DNA from 2 places in the Dechloromonas aquae genome. Region 1 is predicted to be linked to the other one. Evidence: predicted binding sites of a transcription regulator. Region 1 holds the regulator's gene; the other holds the start of a gene.
The links. Region 1 encodes HrcA, which represses chaperone genes, less so after heat shock. Its sites were predicted from a motif close to TNTTAGCACTCNNNGNCNNNGAGTGCTAANA; they were not measured.

Region 1 (9,935 bases):
ACTCGAGTTGCTCGCGCTCGCGTTGCAGACTCTCGGCGTCGTGAGTCGCCTGCTCCAGCGTCTGCCGCGCAGCTCGCCAGGCCCGCCAGGTTTCACCCAACTGCATCACCAGCCCGGACAAGCCAGCGTGCTGATCGAATAATTGACGCTGGGCGTCCGGCCGCAAAAGCGATTGATGCGCGTGTTGACCGTGGATATCGACCAACCAGTCACCTACTTCGCGCAACTGCTGGGCAGTGGCGGAAGAACCATTGATATACGCCCGGGAGCGCCCGCCCGCATCGATCACACGCCGCAGCAGCAATTCGTCGTCGTGCGAGAAATCATGGGCCGCCAACCATTCGGCAACTTCGGGCTGAGCCGAAATATCAAAGACCGCTCCCACCTCGGCACGCTCACGCCCTGCCCGGACCACGCCAGCGTCAGCTCGCTCGCCAAGGGCCAAGGCTAAAGCGTCAATCAGAATCGACTTGCCAGCCCCGGTTTCACCGGTCAATGCACCGAACCCGGAAGAAAACTCCAACTCCAGCCGATCAACAATCACGAAATCACGAATCGACAGACTGCGCAGCATCAAACCCCCTTGGGACGTTCGCTCCAATGCAGTTTCTGCCGCAACATCGCAAAATAGCTGTAGCCCGGCGGATGGAGCAGACAAATGGTGTATTCGGAACGGCGCAGCCGGATGCAATCGTCCGGCTGCAGATCAAGCGTAACCTGGCCGTCGAAATGCGCCCGCGCATCGTCGGCATTGGCGATCCGCAATTCGATTTCGGCGCTGTCATTGACAATGATCGGACGGTTGCTCAAGGCGTGCGGGCACAAGGGCACCAGCGCGATGCCGGTCAACGTCGGATGCAGGATCGGCCCGCCAGCCGACAGCGAATAAGCGGTGGAGCCGGTCGGCGTGGAAACGATCAGACCATCGGAGCGCAGGTTGTAAATGAACTCGCCGTCGATGAAGAGTTCGAACTCGATCATCCGGCCGATGGCACCCTTGTCGATCACCACGTCGTTAAGTGCCATATTGCTGGCGATCTCGCGCCCCTGGCGCACGATCTCGGCAGCGAGCAGCATCCGCTTCTCGGGCGTAAACCGCCCGTCGAGCAGATCGTCCATGCAGGTCAGCATATCGTCACGACCGATGTCGGTCATGAACCCCAACCGCCCCTGATTAACCCCGACCAGCGGCACCCCGTAACGTGCCAGCCGCCGGGCGGCATTCAGCATGGTGCCGTCGCCACCCAAGACGATGGCAAGATCGGCATGGGCCCCGATATCGTTGAAACCGCAAGTCACCCAACGCGCCAGATCGACCAGGCGGCCAATGTTTTCGGCCGTCTCGCGCTCAACGAAAACGGAAACACCCCGTTCGTGCAGATACTCTGCCAGCCGGCGCAGGGACTCTGCGATTTCCGGACTGTGGTAACGGCCGATCAGGGCGATGGTGCGCGGGGGACGAAGGGAAGCATAGCTTCTAATCATGGGGGCGAATTCTTGCACAAAAAGCGCTTGCTGCGTCTGCCCATGTTTTTTGTACAATCGCGCCATGCTGGATGAACGCTCAAGAAGCCTGCTCAAGACACTGGTCGAACATTATATCGCCGAGGGCCAACCGGTCGGCTCGCGCGTCCTTTCGCGCGTTTCCGGTCTCGACCTGTCGCCGGCGACGATCCGCAACGTCATGGCCGACCTCGAAGATGCTGGCTTTGTTGCCAGCCCGCACACCTCGGCCGGACGGATTCCGACTGCGCGCGGCTATCGTCTGTTTGTCGACAGCCTGCTCACCGTACAACCGCTGGAAGCCCGTCAACTCGGCGAAATGGAGGAAGCCCTGCACGGGCTGCCAGCCAGCCAGTTGATTGCCAATGCCTCGCAGATGCTCTCCAGCCTGACCCATTTTGCCGGAGTGGTAGTTTCACCGCGACGAACACAGACGCTGATCCGGCAAATCGAATTTCTCAGCCTTTCCGAAAAACGTATCCTGCTGATCCTGGTCACCACCGATGGCGACGTGCAAAACCGCATCGTCCATACCGACCGCAGCTACAGCGCCAGCGAGCTGACCACTGCTGCCAACTACCTGAACCAGCATTTTGCCGGCCAGGATTTCGAGCAGATTCGTCGCCGCCTGTCGCACGAGATCCAGCAACTGCGCGACGACATCAAACCACTGATGACCCTGGCCCTCGAAGCCGGCGATGCAGCCCTGGCCGAAAATAATTCGCCCTACGTGATCAGCGGTGAAAAAAACCTGCTTGACGTCGACGAACTGGCCTCGAACATGCAACGCCTGCGCAAGCTCTTCGACTTGTTCGAACAACGCTCCAGCCTGATGCGCCTGCTTGATGTTTCCCATCGTGCCGACGGCGTCCAGATTTTTATTGGCAGCGAATCGGGCATCGCTCCGCTCGACGAATGCAGCGTGATCGCCGCACCCTACTCAGTCAATGGCCAGGTGGTCGGCTCACTTGGCGTGATTGGCCCGACCCGCATGGCCTATGAGCGCGTGATTCCGATTGTTGACATCACCGCCCGCATGCTTTCCTCCGCACTTTCCCACCCGGATACCCCCTGATGCCCCGCTATCTCCCCGAACCGCCGTACCAGCATGGCACGGCCGGTCACACGGCTGTTGTCCTGGTCAACCTGGGCACCCCGGACGCTCCTGATGCACCATCATTGCGCCGCTACCTCAAGCAGTTTCTTTCCGATCCTCGTGTCGTCGAAATCCCGCGCCTGGTCTGGTGGCCCATCCTGAACGGGATCATTCTCAACACCCGCCCGAAAAAATCCGCTGCCAAATACGCCAGCATCTGGATGAACGAAGGTTCGCCGCTACGCGTTCACACCGAGCGACAAGCGCAACTGCTGGCCAAGTCATTCGCCCAGCGGAGCGTCCCGGTCAGGGTCGAATGGGCAATGCGTTACGGCACCCCGAGCATTCCCGACACCCTCTCACGCCTCAAGGCACAGGGAGCCGAGCGCATCCTGTTGCTGCCGCTCTATCCACAATATGCCGCCAGCACCGGCGCCACCGTGGTGGACGAGGCCGCCCGCTGGCTCCTGCAGACCCGCAACCAGCCCGAGCTACGTTTCATCAAGCACTTTCACGACCACCCCGGATACATTAGTGCGCTCGCAAACAGCATTCGCGCACACTGGGACAACCACGGTCAACTCGGCCCACGCGACAAATTGCTCCTCAGTTTTCATGGTTTGCCCAAGCGCAGCCTGGACCTTGGCGACCCTTATTTTTGCGAATGCCAGAAAACCGGGCGACTGGTAGCTGAACAACTGGGTTTGCAACAAGGCCAATACCAAGTCTGCTTCCAGTCGCGCTTTGGCAAAGCCGAATGGCTGCAACCCTACACCGCACCGACCCTTGCAACCTGGGCCAGAGAAGGAATCGAACGGGTCGATGTCATCTGCCCGGGATTTGTCGCCGACTGCCTGGAAACACTCGAAGAAATCGCACTTGAAGGACGCGACGATTTCATTGCTGCCGGCGGCAAGGCCTATCACTACATTCCCGCGCTCAACGAAAGCCCGGACTGGATCGATACCCTGCATGCGATCACCGTACAAGCACTGGCGGGCTGGCTGGAGCAAGCACAACCCGACCAGACCGCACTCGCTGACTCTGCGCGCCGCGCTAGTGCACTGGGGAGAAATAAATAGTCCTGCACACTTAATTGCCGGCCATACCCGCCGTTAACCCGGACATCCCCTGCCTTGGAGAACGGCGATGAAAATTGCAGCCAGCAATGTACAAATGGACTCGGCGCACGCTGCGCGGAAACAGCGCGAAGTGCATGAAACATTACGCACTTGGGGAGGACTGCGTCCCGCTGCCCAACCTCCCCAAGGCAACGGCGAGACTCCTGCCAATGTCCTTATTTCATCTGCCGGCCGCGAATTGGCGGCAGCCGATGGCAGCGGACAGGCACGTGAAATCGATGACGAAATTCGGGACAAGGTCGCCAAAGACCCCAAAACACAATTGATTCGCTCAGTGGTCGAATTCTTCCTCGGCCACGAAGTGGAGATTTTCGACAGCGCCGAACTGCAGAGCGAAATTAGCAGTACGCGTAGTCAGCAGGCCTCGATCGAAGCCAGCCTTGAGCGTAGCCGGGCCGGTTTCGAACTAACCCGCCGGGAAACCTACCGAGAGGTCGAATCGACACAATTCGCTGCCGAGGGGAAAGTACTTACCGCCGACGGCCAGGAAATATCGTTCAAGATTGAACTCTCGATGCAGCGCGAGTTTTATCAGGAAAGCAGCCAGACCTTGCGGGTTGGGCAAGAGCCCCGGCGCAAGGATCCATTGGTCCTGAACTTCAATGGCAACGCAGCCCAATTGACCGACCAGCGCTTTGCCTTCGATCTCAATGCCGACGGCCACAGCGAAAACATCAATTTTGTCGCGGCCGGCAGCGGCTTTCTGGTCTTTGACCGAAACAATGACGGAAAGGTCAATAACGGCAAAGAGCTCTTCGGACCCGAAACCGACAACGGTTTTGCCGAACTGGCCAAACTCGATGAAGACGGCAATGGCTGGATTGACGAAGGCGACAGCGCTTTCGGGCATTTGCGCATCTGGAGCCTGGGCGAAAACGGAGAGAAAACACTCCAGACTTTGGACGCAGTCGGGGTTGGCGCCATCCACCTCGGCCAGGTCAGTAGCCCCTTTGAAATCAAGGATCGCAACAACCAACTGCTGGGCGCAGTTCGCAGCACCGGGATTTTTTTGCAGGAAAATGGCAATACTGGCACAATCCAGCAAATTGATCTGACCGCTTAGCCGGGGCGAACCGAAAGGGAGCAAAATGCCACGCCTTGCCGACCTGAAAATATGGGTCCGTCTTACCGCAGCCATCTGGCTGACCCTGGCAATCATCTGGGTGGGAGCCATCCTCTGGACCACCCAGGTCAACCGGGAGACGGCGATCAGGCAGGCGCAAGATTTTGCCCAGAGCATCCACGAAATGACGATGGCCGGCCTGACCGGCATGATGATCACCGGTACGGTTGGCCAGCGGGAAGTTTTCCTCGATCAGATCAAGCAGCTATCGATCATCAAGGATTTGCATGTCGCCCGCGGCGAGGCCGTTAGCAAGCTTTTCGGCCCTGACAGTAAAAGCAAGCGCGAGCTCGACAATCTGGAAAAGCAGGTGATGGACAGCGGCAAACCGCACCTGTCCGTCGAAAGCGACAGCGGCGGCACCTTCCTGCGCGTGATCAATCCAACCAAGGCTGCCAAGAACTATCTGGGCAAGGATTGCATCATGTGCCATCAGGTCCCTGAGGGCACCGTGCTCGGCGTAGTCAGCATGAAGGTCTCGCTCGACTCGGTGGAAGCTGAAGTTGCCTCCTTCCGCCTCAAGATTGCCGGCGCCGCCCTCGGTGCCTTGGGTGCGTTGCTGCTGATCGTTTATTGGTTAAGCCGGCATTTCGTTACCGCCCCGCTCGAGGAATTGCGCATTGGCCTGCGCGACATCGCACGCGGCGAAGGCGATCTGACCCGGCGACTGCCAGTCAAGGGGAAAGATGAAATCGGCCAGTCCGCCTTCGTCTTCAACGAGATGATGGAGAACTTCAATCAACTCGTACGCCAGGTTCGCGATTCGGCGCAACAGGTTTCTTCGCGAGTTGCTTCGCTCTCTGACAGCGCCGATGCGGTTTCCAACAGCTCGCACCTGCAGAATGAAAAGTCGATTGGCGCCGCTGCTGCCGTCGAGCAACTGGTAACCAGCATCGCCTCGATCGCCCAGAGTGCCGAGCACGTCCAGCACCAATCGCAGGAAAGCCTGGAAAGAGCCAAGGAAGGCGGCCGTAATCTGGAAACCCTGCGCCAGGAAATGAATGTCGTAGCTCAAGCGGTCACCGAGATGGCCGAATCGGTCAACAATTTTGTCCGCAACACCGACGCAATCACCCAGATGACCCGTGAGGTCAAGGATATTGCAGAGCAAACCAATCTGCTCGCGCTCAACGCGGCAATCGAAGCGGCTCGGGCCGGCGAGCAGGGAAGAGGTTTTGCTGTAGTTGCCGACGAAGTCCGCAAGCTGGCCGAAAAATCATCGCGTTCAGCCAGTGAAATCGACGCCATCACTTCCAGCCTGAATGCCCAGTCGGTGTCGGTCCGGCGCAGCATCGATGCTGGCCTTGAGCACCTGGAAAGCAGTCAGACAGCCGTTGCCAGTGTCGCCGACGTTCTGCAGGCGACCAACGGTTCGGTGCTGGAAGTTGGCCGTGGCCTTGACGCCATTGCCGCAGCCACCGAACAACAGCGTCGGGTGGCCAGCGATGTCGAATCCAGTATCGAGTCGATTGCTGCCATGGCTCGGGACAACAACCAGTCGGTCGAACAAACGGCTGAGGCCGCACACGACCTGAAAAATCTGGCGGACGGACTAGGCAATCTGGTCGGGCGCTTCCGGGTCTGAACGCCGGCAAGCCATCCAGGGCGTCCGAGGGGCGCCCTTTTTTATTGCGGATTATTTTTTCCTGCCAGACTTGAAAGCTGGCTGAATGCCCCCAGATGGGGAAAAGTTTTATTGGAGAAACCCGATGTCCGAGCAACAGACCCCGCAGGAAGCCCTGCCCGAAAACACCGGCGAAGCCACTGCCGCCGAGGTTGCCGAGAACGGCGCCCACATCGACACCCTGCCCAGCATGCAGGAACAACTGCAAGCCCTCGAACTGAAGGCGGCCGAGCACTACGACGCCTGGCTGCGCGCCAAAGCCGAAGGGGAAAACATCCGCCGTCGCGCACAGGAGGATATTGCCAAGGCCCACAAGTTTGCCGTCGAAAAGTTTGCCGGTGAATTGCTGGCGGTCAAGGACAGCCTCGAAGCAGCACTGGCCGTACAGGAACAAACCGTCGAAAGCTTCAAGTCAGGGGTTGAGCTGACGCTGAAGCAGTTGGTCTCCGCCTTCGAAAAGAACGCCCTGAACGAGGTCAACCCGGTCGGCGAGAAATTCGATCCGCACAAGCACCAGGCCATCGGGATGGTCGACTCCGAGCAGGAGGCCAACACCGTGGTCACCGTCCTGCAAAAGGGGTACACCATTGCCGAACGCACCCTGCGCCCGGCCTTGGTCATGGTGGCCAAGGGCAAGTAAGACAAAAACGGCAATTTTTACGGTCGACCGTGAAAATTGCCTGAAATGGGCGCTTGAAATCTGAAAGCCAGCCCCCAATTCACGAACATCAGCAATTCACCTAGCAAGGAACAGAACATGGGCAAGATCATTGGTATTGACCTCGGCACCACCAACAGCTGCGTCGCCATCATGGAAGGCGGCCAGCCGAAAGTCATCGAGAACGCCGAAGGCGCGCGTACCACCCCGTCGATCATCGGCTACACCGAAGACGGCGAAATCCTCTGCGGTGCCCCGGCCAAGCGCCAGGCCGTGACCAACCCGAAGAACACGCTGTACGCGGTCAAGCGCCTGATCGGCCGCCGCTTCGAAGAGAAGGAAGTGCAGAAGGACATCTCCCTGATGCCCTTCAAGATCGTCAAGGCCGACAACGGCGACGCCTGGGTTGAAGCGCGCGACAAGAAAATCGCCCCGCCGCAGGTTTCCGCCGAGGTGCTGCGCAAGATGAAGAAGACCGCCGAAGACTACCTCGGCGAGGAAGTCACCGAAGCGGTCATCACCGTGCCGGCCTACTTCAACGACAGCCAGCGCCAGGCCACCAAGGACGCCGGCCGCATCGCCGGTCTGGAAGTCAAGCGCATCATCAACGAACCGACCGCTGCAGCCCTCGCTTTCGGCATGGACAAGGTGGCCGGCAAGGACAAGAAAATTGCCGTCTATGACCTCGGTGGCGGCACCTTCGACATCTCCATCATCGAAATCGCCGACGTCGATGGCGAAAAGCAGTTCGAAGTGCTGGCCACCAACGGCGACACCTTCCTCGGCGGCGAAGACTTCGACCAGCGCCTGATCGACTACATCATCGACGAATTCAAGAAAGAATCCGGTGCCGACCTGAAGAAGGACGTGCTGGCCCTGCAACGCCTGAAGGAAGCGGCCGAAAAGGCCAAGATCGAGCTGTCCTCCAGCCAGCAGACCGAAATCAACCTGCCCTACATCACCGCCGACGCCTCCGGCCCCAAGCACCTGGCACTGAAGATCACCCGCGCCAAGTTCGAGTCCCTGGTCGACGAGTTGATCGAGCGCACCGTTGCTCCCTGCCTGACCGCCCTGAAGGACGCCGGCTGCAAGATCGGCGACATCGACGACGTGATCCTGGTCGGCGGCCAGTCGCGCATGCCGAAGGTGCAGGAAAAGGTCAAGGAAGTGTTCGGCAAGGAGCCGCGCAAGGACGTCAACCCGGATGAAGCTGTCGCCGTCGGCGCTGCCATCCAGGGCGGCGTGCTGCAGGGTGAAGTCAAGGACGTGCTGCTGCTCGACGTGACCCCGCTGTCGCTGGGTATCGAAACCCTGGGTGGCATCATGACCAAGCTGATCCAGAAGAACACCACGATCCCGACCAAGGCCTCGCAAGTCTTCTCGACCGCCGACGACAATCAGGCCGCGGTGACCATCCACGTCCTGCAGGGCGAGCGTGAAGTCGCTGCTGGCAACAAGAGCCTCGGCCAGTTCAACCTCGAAGGCATCCCGCCGGCTCCGCGTGGCACGCCGCAGATCGAAGTCATCTTCGACATTGACGCCAACGGCATCATGCACGTCACCGCCAAGGACAAGGCCACCGGCAAGGAAAACAAGATCACCATCAAGGCCAACTCCGGCCTGAGCGAAGAAGAAATTCAACGCATGGTCAAGGACGCCGAGCTGCACGCCGAGGAAGACAAGAAGGCGCATGAGCTGGCTGACGCCCGCAACCAGGCCGACGGCATGGTGCATATGGTCAAGAAGTCGCTGACCGAATACGGCGACAAGCTCGAAGCTGCCGAGAAGGAAGCCATCGAAGCCGCGATCAAGGACGTCGAGGACGTGCTGCGCGACGGCGACAAGGACGTCATCACCGCCAAGACCGAAGCCCTGTCCACTGCCGCCCAGAAGCTGGGTGAAAAGATGTATGCCCAGCAGCAGGCCGAAGCCGGTGCTGCCGCCGGTGCCGCAGGCGGCCAGCAACAGCAGGCCAAGGAAAAGACGGTCGAAGGCGACGTGGTTGATGCCGAATTCACGGAAGTGAACAAGGACAAGAAGTAAGGATCCGTCAGGATCGAGGATCGAGCTTTTAGCTGCGAGCAACCGGGTTCAGGGAAAAATCCCCGGCCCGGTTTTAGTCCTCCTGACCCTTGATAACCCTGCCGATCACTCGATCCTAACCACTAATTCCTCGATCCTAAAAAATGAGTAAACGCGATTTTTACGAAATCCTTGGCGTCAACCGCGACGCTTCGGACGACGAGATCAAGAAGGCCTACCGCAAGCTGGCCATGAAATACCATCCGGACCGCAACCCGGACAATCCGTCGGCTGAAGAAAAGTTCAAGGAAGCCAAGGAAGCCTACGAAATCCTTTCCGACGGACAGAAGCGGGCGGCTTACGACCAGTACGGTCATGCCGGGGTAGACCCGCAAGCCGGCATGGGCGGCGGCGGCTTTGGCGGCGGCGGCTTTGCCGATGCCTTCGGCGGCATCTTCGACGAAATTTTCGGCGGACGAGCCGGTGGTGGTGGCGGCGGACGCTCCAACGTCTATCGCGGCGCCGACCTGCGCTACAACCTCGAAATCACGCTGGAACAAGCCGCCCACGGGACAGAAACCAAGATTCGCATCCCGACCATGGAGGCTTGCGACAAGTGCGAGGGCTCCGGTGCCAAGCCAGGCACCCAGGCCAAGACTTGCCCCACCTGCCACGGCGCCGGCCAGGTTCGCCTGCAACAAGGCTTCTTCTCGATCCAGCAAACCTGCCCGAAATGTCATGGCACCGGCCGCTACATCCCCGATCCT
Region 2 (9,935 bases), 770 kb from region 1:
ATCCAGGTGGTTGCCCAGAACACGGACTTGCGGGCTTCCTTGGCATCCGGCACGGTGAAGAAGCGCATCAGGATGTGCGGCAGACCGGCGGTACCGAACATCAGGGCCATACCGAAGGAGATGGCGGAGATCGGATCCTTCACGAAGGTACCCGGGCCCATGATCGACAGACCTTTGGTAGCAGCCAGCGTCGTGACTTCAACACCCTTGGCAGCAGCTTCTTCGATCAGCTTGGCATCCTTGGCAGCGAGCGCAGCCTTGATTTCGACGGCCTTGGCGAACATCGCTTCCGGGCTGAAGCCGAACTTGACCAGCACCATGAAGGCCATGAAGGACGCACCGGCCAGCAGCAGGATGGCCTTGATGATCTGCACCCAGGTCGTCGCGGTCATGCCGCCGAACAGCACATAGATCATCATCAGCACACCGACGATGACCACCGCCATCCAGTACTCCAGACCGAAGAGCAGCTTGATCAGCTGGCCGGCACCGACCATCTGGGCGATCAGGTAGAAGGCAACCACCACCAGCGTACCGGTCGCGGCAAAGGCGCGGATCGGGGTCTGCTTGAAGCGGTAGGCGGCCACGTCAGCAAAGGTGAATTTGCCGAGGTTGCGCAGACGCTCTGCCATCAGGAAGGTGATGATCGGCCAGCCGACGAGGAAGCCGATCGAGAAGATCAGACCATCGTAGCCGTTGGCCATCACCGCAGCGGAAATACCGAGGAAGGACGCGGCCGACATGTAGTCGCCGGCAATCGCCAGACCGTTCTGGAAGCCGGTGATACCGCCACCACCGGTGTAGAAGTCAGCAGCCGACTTGGTCTTGGCGGCGGCCCACTTGGTAATGTACAGGGTACCCGCCACGAACAGAGCGAACATGATGATCGCGGTCCAGTTGGTCGCCTGCTTTTCTGCCTGACCGAGGTCAGCGCCAGCAGCGACTGCGGCACCAGCGGCGGCCAGCATGGCGACCAGGGCCGCCAGTTGCTTGAAGGTCTTCGCCATTATTTGGCCTCCCGAATGATTTCTTCCTTGAGCGCGTCGAACTCGGTGTTCGCGCGACGGACATAGATGCCGGTGATGATGATCGTAAACAGGATCACGCCGACACCGATCGGAATCCCGACCGTCGTCACCCCGGTGCTGCCCAACGGCGTGGCCAGGAAGGATTTATTGAAGGCGATCAGCGCGATGAACCCGTAGTACACCACCAGCATCAGGATCGTCATGATCCAGCCATAGGTGTTACGAGTATCTTTCAACTGCTGATACTTCGGGTTGGCCCGAATCTTCTCGTAAACATTGCCTTGCATTGATTTGCTCCTCAGACTTTTGGTTATAGAGGCATTGCTGCAGAGCCTAATTTAGGCGCCTGTTCTTACAGTCAGCTTACAGGCGTTACGAAAAGCACAAACGATGTCACAAAACAAAACCCGGCATTTTCACGGTCGACCGTGAAAACACATAAAAAAACAAGGGCCCCGCTTGCGCGGAGCCCTTGCCGGGTAAAACAGAAGACGGGGAAGGCTTACATGCCCATGCCGCCCATGCCGCCCATACCACCCATGCCGCCCATGTCAGGCATGCCACCAGCCGGCTTGTCTTCAGCCAGTTCGGCGACCATGCACTCGGTGGTCAGCATCAGGCCGGCCACGGAAGCAGCGTTTTGCAGCGCGGTGCGGGTGACCTTGGTCGGATCGAGCACGCCCATCTCAACCATGTCACCGTACTCGCCGGTGGCGGCGTTGTAACCGTAGTTACCCTTGCCACGAACGACCTTGTCGACCACCACGGACGGCTCGTCGCCAGCATTGCTGACGATTTCGCGCAGCGGGGCTTCGATCGCCTTGAGGATCAGCTTCACGCCAGCGTCCTGGTCGTGGTTGTCGGCCTTGAGGCCCTTGACCGCAGCGCGGGCACGCAGCAGCGCAACGCCACCGCCAGGAACGATGCCTTCTTCAACGGCGGCACGGGTAGCGTGCAGCGCGTCTTCGACACGAGCCTTCTTTTCCTTCATTTCGACTTCGGTGGCAGCGCCCACCTTGATCACGGCGACACCGCCAGCCAGCTTGGCTACACGTTCCTGCAGCTTTTCGCGGTCGTAATCGGAGGTGGCTTCCTCGATCTGGATGCGGATCTGCTTGACGCGGGCCTGGATCGCGACTTCGTCGCCGGCACCGTCGATGATGGTGGTGTTTTCCTTGGCGATTTCAACGCGCTTGGCCTGGCCCAGATCCTTCAGGGTAGCCTTTTCCAGGGACAGACCGGTCTCTTCGGAGATCACGGTACCACCGGTCAGGATGGCGATGTCTTCGAGCATGGCCTTGCGACGGTCGCCGAAGCCCGGGGCCTTGACGGCAACGGTCTTGAGGATGCCACGGATGTTGTTCACAACCAGGGTGGCCAGCGCTTCGCCATCGACGTCTTCAGCGATGATCAGCAGCGGGCGGGAAGCCTTGGCGACTTGTTCCAGCACCGGCAGCAGGTCACGAATGTTGGAGATCTTCTTGTCGAAGAGCAGAACAAACGGGTTGTCGAGCAGGGCGATCTGCTTTTCCGGGTTGTTGATGAAGTACGGGGACAGGTAGCCACGGTCGAACTGCATGCCTTCGACGACGTCGAGTTCGTTGTTCAGGGACTTGCCGTCTTCAACGGTGATGACGCCTTCCTTGCCGACCTTTTCCATCGCTTCGGCGATGATGTTGCCGATGTCGGCGTCGGAGTTGGCGGAGATGGAACCGACCTGGGCGATTTCCTTGGTCGTGGTGCACGGCTTGGAAATCTGCTTCAGTTCTTCGATGGTGGCGGCGACAGCCTTGTCGATGCCGCGCTTGAGGTCCATCGGGTTCATGCCGGCGGCGACGTACTTCATGCCTTCGCGGACGATGGCCTGGGCCAGCACGGTGGCGGTGGTGGTGCCGTCACCGGCGATGTCGGAGGTCTTGGAAGCAACTTCCTTGACCATCTGGGCGCCCATGTTGGCAAACTTGTCCTTGAGTTCGATTTCCTTGGCGACGGAAACGCCGTCCTTGGTCACGGTCGGGCCACCGAAGGAACGGTCGAGCACGACATTGCGGCCCTTGGGACCGAGGGTAACCTTGACCGCGTCGGCCAGGATGTTGATGCCTTCGACCATGCGGGCGCGGGCGGAATCACCGAATTTGACGTCTTTAGCTGCCATTTAAAACTCCTGAAATTTGATCTGTTGAGAAGTCGACCGCAGAAATTACTTCTGCAGGACACCCATGATGTCTTCTTCGCGCATGACCAGGACTTCCTGGCCGTCAACCTTGACCGACTGGCCGGCGTACTTGCCGAACAGGACGCGATCGCCGACCTTGACGTCGAGGGCGATCTGCTTGCCGTTATCGTCGCGCTTGCCCGGGCCAACGGCCAGGATTTCACCCTGATCCGGCTTCTCGCCGGCGGAATCAGGGATGACGATACCGGAAGCAGTGGTGCGCTCGGCTTCGACGCGCTTGACGATCACACGGTCGTGCAAAGGACGGATATTCATTGAACTGACTCCTAAAAAGCTGGTTTACAACCAATGATAAGAAAACGGGCCGCGCAATCGATTGCAGCGGCGGTACGGCAAGGCTATTAGCACTCAACCGCAACGAGTGCTAATAATAGGGACGAGGCCGAGTGATTTCAAGACCCTGACGACAAAACCACTTGTCGTTGATCACTCAATTTGGGAGGAATGATCACTCAAACTGAGAGCCTATCCGCCTTTCAGCCCGTTTGACTCACGACAAAGCAATAGACGTCACTCCCACCCATTCCCGCTATTCGGCCGAAGCGGTCTTTCGACACACAACTAGTAACTGCAGCTTTGTATAGGTCTACGGACAGATTTATGAGGATAGGGCAAAACCGCACGCTTCATGCTGGATTTGAATAGCCATGAACAAATCGACGTCCTGCTCGCGATGATCGCCTCCAAGAACATTCGCAAAGAACAATAGGGATCAGCCCCCTATTGTGTGAGCCCCCTTGGACATCGCCGTCAGCTATAGCTCTCCGTCTTGAACCGTCCTACAAGCTGACGCAGATTGGTGGCAATGCTTTGCAGTTCGTGGGCAGCAGCGGCGGTACCACGGATGGTTTCCGTCGTTTCCTCGACCATGTTGGCAATCTGCTCGACACGTTGAGCGATGGCAGTGCTGGCCGCGCTTTGCTCACGGGTGGCATCGGCGACTTCGCCAACGCGTTGCAGGGTTCTTCGAGCACTGCCCTCGATTGCCAGCAGCGACTCCGAGGCCGACGAAGCAAGATGGACCCCTTCATGGACTTCGGGCAGCGCGGTGCTCATGGCCTCGACTGCACCGACCGTATCCAGCTGAATGCCAGAAATCATTTGCTCGATTTCCAGCGTGGCACAGGAGGTTCTCTCGGCTAGCTTGCGCACTTCGTCGGCCACGACCGCAAAGCCACGCCCCTGTTCGCCGGCGCGGGCGGCCTCGATGGCGGCATTGAGCGCGAGCAAGTTGGTCTGTCCGGCGATGTCCTTGATCACGCCAGCGATGGTCGATACCTGCTTGGCGCGTTCCACCAGCGCATGGATTCTGCCGGAGGCCCCCGAGACAGTTTTGGATATCTTTTCAATCGCTGCGGCAGCCTGATTGACCCGCTCGCTGCCACGCCCTGCGAGCTCCGCCGCTTCGGTGGTTTCGCGAGTGCTCTCGCGGGCGCTGTCCGAGATATGGCTGGAACTCACCGTGAGTTCCTCAATGGCCGCTGCCATGGCCGAAGTCGAATCGGCCTGCAGTTCGGCTGCCTTGGCGATTTCACCGGAGGCACATGCGATTTTCTCAGCATTTTCGACCACGCGATTGGCGTCGCTATTGATGCCTCCGACCATGTCACGCAGGGCGCCGACCATGGTTCCCAGGGCACCGAGAAGGCTGTTGGCCGGAACATTGTCAATCCGCGCCGTCAAGTCGCCGCCGGCCACACGCTGCATGATTTCGGTTGCCACCTGGGGTTCGCCCCCCAGACGACGAAGGATGCTGGATGATGTCTGCCAGCCGCACAAGGCAAGCAGTATCAGCAAGCCGGCAGACACGCCACCCAGCAGCAGTGCATTTTTTCGATACTCGCTATCGATGTCGTCGATGTAGATACCCGTCCCTATGACCCAGTTCCAGGGGGCAAACTGGGCAGCATAGGATAGTTTGGGTTCGGCTTGCTGCTGCCCGGGGCGGGGATACCAATATTCGACATACCCACCTCCTTCACGCGCTGCCTTGGTCAGGTCGCGAATGATGTATTTGCCGTTGACATCCTTCAACCCAGAAGAATCACTCCCTTCCAATTCCGGTTTGGGCGGAAGAAGGAGGTAGGTCATCTGCGGATGAAAAGAGTGAATGAAAATGTACTCCTTCCCTTCGTAGCGGATGTTGCGTAGCGCCTCCCGGGCTGCCAAGCGCGCTTCGCCATCCGGCATTTTCCCTTCCAAGGCCAGCTTGTGATGGTAACTGACGATGCCAACCGCCACCTCCACCAGATTGCGAAGTTTGGCCTTCCGATCCGCAAGCATGCCTTCCCTCAATTGGTAGAGCGCGGTCAAACAGAGGACCATGAGGCCGAGTAGCGCCAGCCCGATCAAAATGTAAATGCGCGTGGAAACGCGATAGCTTGGCAGCACCACGTCATGACTCCTTAAATAAACGATAGATGGACAGGCCGGATCAGCAGCGTCCGCTGGCGATTCCCTTGCGTACGCCACGGATCATCAGGAAGGCCATCACCAGAACGGCCGGCACCAGCGTCACCTCCAGCAGAGGCGTGTTGACGTGCAGCCCAAGGTCTTCCGCGCCGCGCAGAAGGTGCGACAGCAGGGAGATCGCGTAGTACGAAATGGCGACGACGGAGAGCCCCTCGACGGCGTGTTGCAGCTTGAGCTGCGTGGAAGCAGTGCTGTGCATGCCGCTGAGCAGTTCGGTGATCTGGCGTTCCTGGACCATATCGACCCGCGTCCGCAGCAGGTCGATGGCCCGCGACAGGCGTTCGGCCAAGGCAGCCTGGCGGGCCTGGACGGAACGACAGGTATCCATGGCCGGCGACAGCCGACGCTCCATGAACTCGCCGATGGTGGGCACGCCTTCGATGCGTTCCTCGCGCAGTTCCTGGATACGGGAAAGGACTAGCTGGTCGTAGGCCTGCGAGGCGCTGAACCGGCTGACCCCGGCACTCAGGGCTTCAACCTGGCCGGCCAGTTCGGTGAGCGCCAGCAGTCGGTCGGCATCGCCGCCACTGCCGTGATCCGCCGCCATGCCGCGTATCACCTCGCCCAGCCTTGCCTCCAGATTCTCCAACTGGCCGAGCATTTCACGGGCTACGGGCAGGGAGAGCAAGGCCATCAGCCGATAGGTCTCGATTTCCGCCAGCCGTTGCACCAGCCGGCCCACCTGGTTCTCGCGAAAATCGAGGTCGAGGACCAGAAAGCGTGAAAAACCGTCGTCGCCGATCTGCCAGTTGCACCAGACTTCGCCGCCCCCGAGAACGCGGCTGCCGACCTGGCCGCTGTCGCCAAACCAGCGGCTGCGCTCGCGCCGGGCATTCCGGGCCGGCTCGCCCTTCAATACTTCGATCTGCAGGGCGACCAGGCGTTTCCTGTCGACCAGCGTTCGCCATCCGGCGGGCAGGCGGTGGCCCTCGTCTATCCAGTCGGCAAAGGGTTCGTCTGCCTGACCGGAGCCGACCACGGTAAACGTCGAAAACTCCGTATGGCGTTCCCATTTGAGCGTAAAACCATCGCCGTTGTACGCCAGGTGACGGGCAGCCGGGGCCGGTGGCGCGATACCGAGCGCTTCGCAAAACTCGGTCGCCAGTTGAAGGTGCTGCGCCGGGGGGGCAGCCGGGTCCCCCAACACCGCCAGGTGGGTCACCCGTGCCGGCGCGGCGATACGCAGAAAAGGCCGGGCATGAACCTCGTTGGCCAGATCGTGGCGCGCCGGATGATCGCTGGCCTCCGCCAGGCAGGCGACCGCCAGCGCGTGCTGGCGCTCTCCTTCGGCAGCTTGCGCCATCAGTTATTGCTCATCACGGCGACGCTGTCCAGGTCGTTGTCGCCCGGCGCGGCTGTCGAAGGAGCCTTCGCAGCCGCGCCGGCCAGTAATGCTGCCTCGGCGCCGGTGTCGGCGTCTACCGCTGCCGGGAATAGTTCAGTGCTTACCATTACGCCCCGCCCTCAGTCACACAGCTCGGGCAAGGCAACCAGCCTGCAGCCCTCGGCCGCCAGGCGTTCGCGCAGATAGCGCGCGGTGGCCACGGCCTCCGCCCCATCGCCATGGACGCAGATGCTGCCGATCCGGCAAGGCAGGCGCTTGCCGTTCACGCTGACGATGGCACCCTCATCGAGCATGCGCCGGACGTGGGCATAGCTGGCTTCTGCACCATGAACCATGGCATCCAGGCGACTGCGAGGAACCAGCTGCCCGTCATCCATGTAGGCCCGGTCAGCGAAAATCTCCTCGACGACGGGCTGCCCGGCGGCATGGCCTGCCGCACACAGTTCCGATAGTGCCGGAGCGAGGAGGATCATCGCCGGATCGTATGCGCGGATGGCCCGAACCACCGAGTCAGCCAGCGCCCGGTCCGCGCAGGCCGCGTTGTTCAGGGCACCATGCGGCTTGACATGGCTCACCCGCATGCCTTCGGCCCGCGCCATGCCGTCCAGCGCGGCGATCTGGTACAGGATGGCCGCCTCCAGTTCATCCAGCGCCATGACCATGCGGCGCCTGCCGAAGCCCTGCAGGTCGGGGTAGGACGGATGGGCGCCAACACTGACGCCGTTGCGCCTGGCCAGTTGCAGGGTCTGGCGCATGACCAGCGGGTCGCCGCCATGGAAGCCGCAAGCCAGATTGGCCGAGCCGACCAGCGGCAGCATGTCGGCATCGTTGCCCATGACCCAGGCACCGTAGCTTTCGCCGAGATCGGCGTTGAGGTTGATCTTCATATACATTCTCTTCTCGGAAAATTCTTTGTTGATATCGTTTGACATAAACGGGCGCAATGAAAATCGCATGCCTCGCCACGGTGCTCATAGCCCCGGCATTGGAACGAAATTGGGGATTGACTTGACCGAATACAGCCATGCACTTATCCCGGGATAGGGTGAAACGTCGACTCGCCCCTCATTAGCAAGGGCGACGTACGGGAAACAAGCAATGTCGGCAATGGTCGGAGTGGATCCGACGAGCCATGAGTTCTTGGCAAGCCGCCACTCCAGTGTTTGAAGTGCCGTAGTCGCTTTTGCTTTGGCCTCGTCGAGATTGCCTGGATAGCCAAAGCTAGTGATTGCGCGAGCCATGAAGAGGCCAGACTGAATTTCGTTCTGTGCCAATTCAAGCCATTGCATTACCTCAGCGAACTGAAGAGGCTCTCGCGGCAACCAAGTTCGTGACGCATCGTATTTAGACGCGACATAGCAAAGAGCGGCTGTCGACCCCCAGAGCGTCGAGGCTCCATCCATCAGCGTAGGTATTTGTCCACGAGGATTTAGCTCGAAATAGCTGAGATCAACTTGATTCTTTCCATTTTGCAAGGGAACGAAAGTTCTGTCGTACGGAATTCTCAAGAAGGCCAGCAGAAGCCGAACTTTGTAGGAGTTGCCAGAGGTTTCACGGTCGTAAAGGTGAAGCATAGTATCTAACGTCTCGCTTATACCGAATACCAGGCCAGTTCGTCGCCGCGAATGGCACCGCTGATCAGGTTGCCTTCGTAAAGTGCCGCCTCGTCGATCACGCCGGGCGGACGGAAAGTTCCGAGACTCTCGCACCAGCGGCCGACCAGCTGGGCCTGCTCGCGCAATGCAGCCGCTGCCTGGGCATGATCAACGGCGACGAACTGCACCTCGTCTCCCGGCCGGACATGTGCCAGTCGCGCCAGATCGGCGCGGATGACCGTTGCGATCTTGGGATAGCCGCCAGAGGTCTGGCAATCGGCCATCAACACGATGGGCTGGCCGTTGGCCGGAACCTGGATCGAGCCCGGCGCGACGCCATCCGAGACGATTTCCGCACCGAGGTCGTTGTGGGTCAGTTTCACCCCGTCGAGGCGTATGCCCATGCGGTCCATGTTGCGGGTAATGCGGTAGGGCGTGCCGAGAAAGGCAGCCAGTGCTTCCGGCGTGAAGTAATCGTCTTGCGGCCCGAGCAACACCCGGATGGGCCCCGTCTCAACCGTCCAGTGCAGCGTTCCGCAGGCTTCCACCCAGGGGTTGCCGGTCAGCGGATCGCATTGCAGGCGGTCGCCAGTAGCCAGCGCCCGCCCGTCAACGCCGCCGAGCCGCGCCCGCAGGTAGGTCGAACGACTGCTCAGTTGCTGCGGCACCTGGAAGCCGCCGGATATGCCGACATAGCCGACGCCACGCGCGATGCTGCCGATGCGGACGATATCACCGGGGAACAGCGTTGCCGTCTGCCAGGGTTCTACCTTGAGTACTCGGCCGCAGGTATTGACCACCTGAGCCGTGATCTCTCCAGCCAGCGAGATGCGTACCGTACCGGACAGAGCCTTGAGCGAGGGACCGCCCAGGCAGACTTCAAGGACTGCGGCATCCGGATCGTTGCCGAGCAAGGCGTTGGCCGCCGTCATCAGGCAGGGATCGAGCGCCCCGGAAACCGGCACGCCGATATTGCGATAGCCGTAGCGGCCACGATCCTGGATGGTAACGGCGAGGCCGGCTTCGGTGACTTCGACGATAGCAGCCATCACGCCCCTCCTTCGCGCATCAGGCTGCTCAGATCGAAATCTCCAGCAGCGCAGGCGTGCTCCAGTTCGGCATAGGAGGCCGAATCGATGGCTTCCCAGACCACCTGATCGCCCGGTGCAAGCAAGGCCGGACGGCGCGCATTGGCCGCATCGAACAGGCGAATCGGCGTACGCCCCAACAGGCGCCAGCCGCCCGGGCTTTCCCACGGG

Region 2: the regulator HrcA is predicted to act here: its motif matches at 3,604-3,634, upstream of VX159_RS01540 (co-chaperone GroES).

Annotation. Positions count from the first base shown of each region.
Region 1 covers NZ_CP144212.1:1,081,288-1,091,222, reverse strand. The annotation lists gene recN (DNA repair protein RecN) at 1-574, opposite strand, end outside; gene VX159_RS04930 (NAD kinase) at 574-1,485, opposite strand; gene hrcA (heat-inducible transcriptional repressor HrcA) at 1,550-2,578, shown strand; gene hemH (ferrochelatase) at 2,578-3,681, shown strand; gene VX159_RS04915 (VCBS repeat-containing protein) at 3,749-4,804, shown strand; gene VX159_RS04910 (methyl-accepting chemotaxis protein) at 4,830-6,449, shown strand; gene grpE (nucleotide exchange factor GrpE) at 6,574-7,128, shown strand; gene dnaK (molecular chaperone DnaK) at 7,246-9,189, shown strand; gene dnaJ (molecular chaperone DnaJ) at 9,333-9,935, shown strand, end outside.
Region 2 covers NZ_CP144212.1:311,353-321,287, reverse strand. The annotation lists gene VX159_RS01555 (cation acetate symporter) at 1-1,007, opposite strand, end outside; gene VX159_RS01550 (DUF485 domain-containing protein) at 1,007-1,315, opposite strand; gene groL (chaperonin GroEL) at 1,531-3,183, opposite strand; gene VX159_RS01540 (co-chaperone GroES) at 3,229-3,519, opposite strand; gene VX159_RS01535 (methyl-accepting chemotaxis protein) at 4,015-5,547, opposite strand; gene VX159_RS01530 (DUF3422 family protein) at 5,699-7,039, opposite strand; gene VX159_RS01525 (hypothetical protein) at 7,039-7,188, opposite strand; gene VX159_RS01520 (LamB/YcsF family protein) at 7,201-7,968, opposite strand; gene VX159_RS01515 (glutathione S-transferase family protein) at 8,053-8,655, opposite strand; gene VX159_RS01510 (biotin-dependent carboxyltransferase family protein) at 8,673-9,725, opposite strand; gene pxpB (5-oxoprolinase subunit PxpB) at 9,725-9,935, opposite strand, start outside.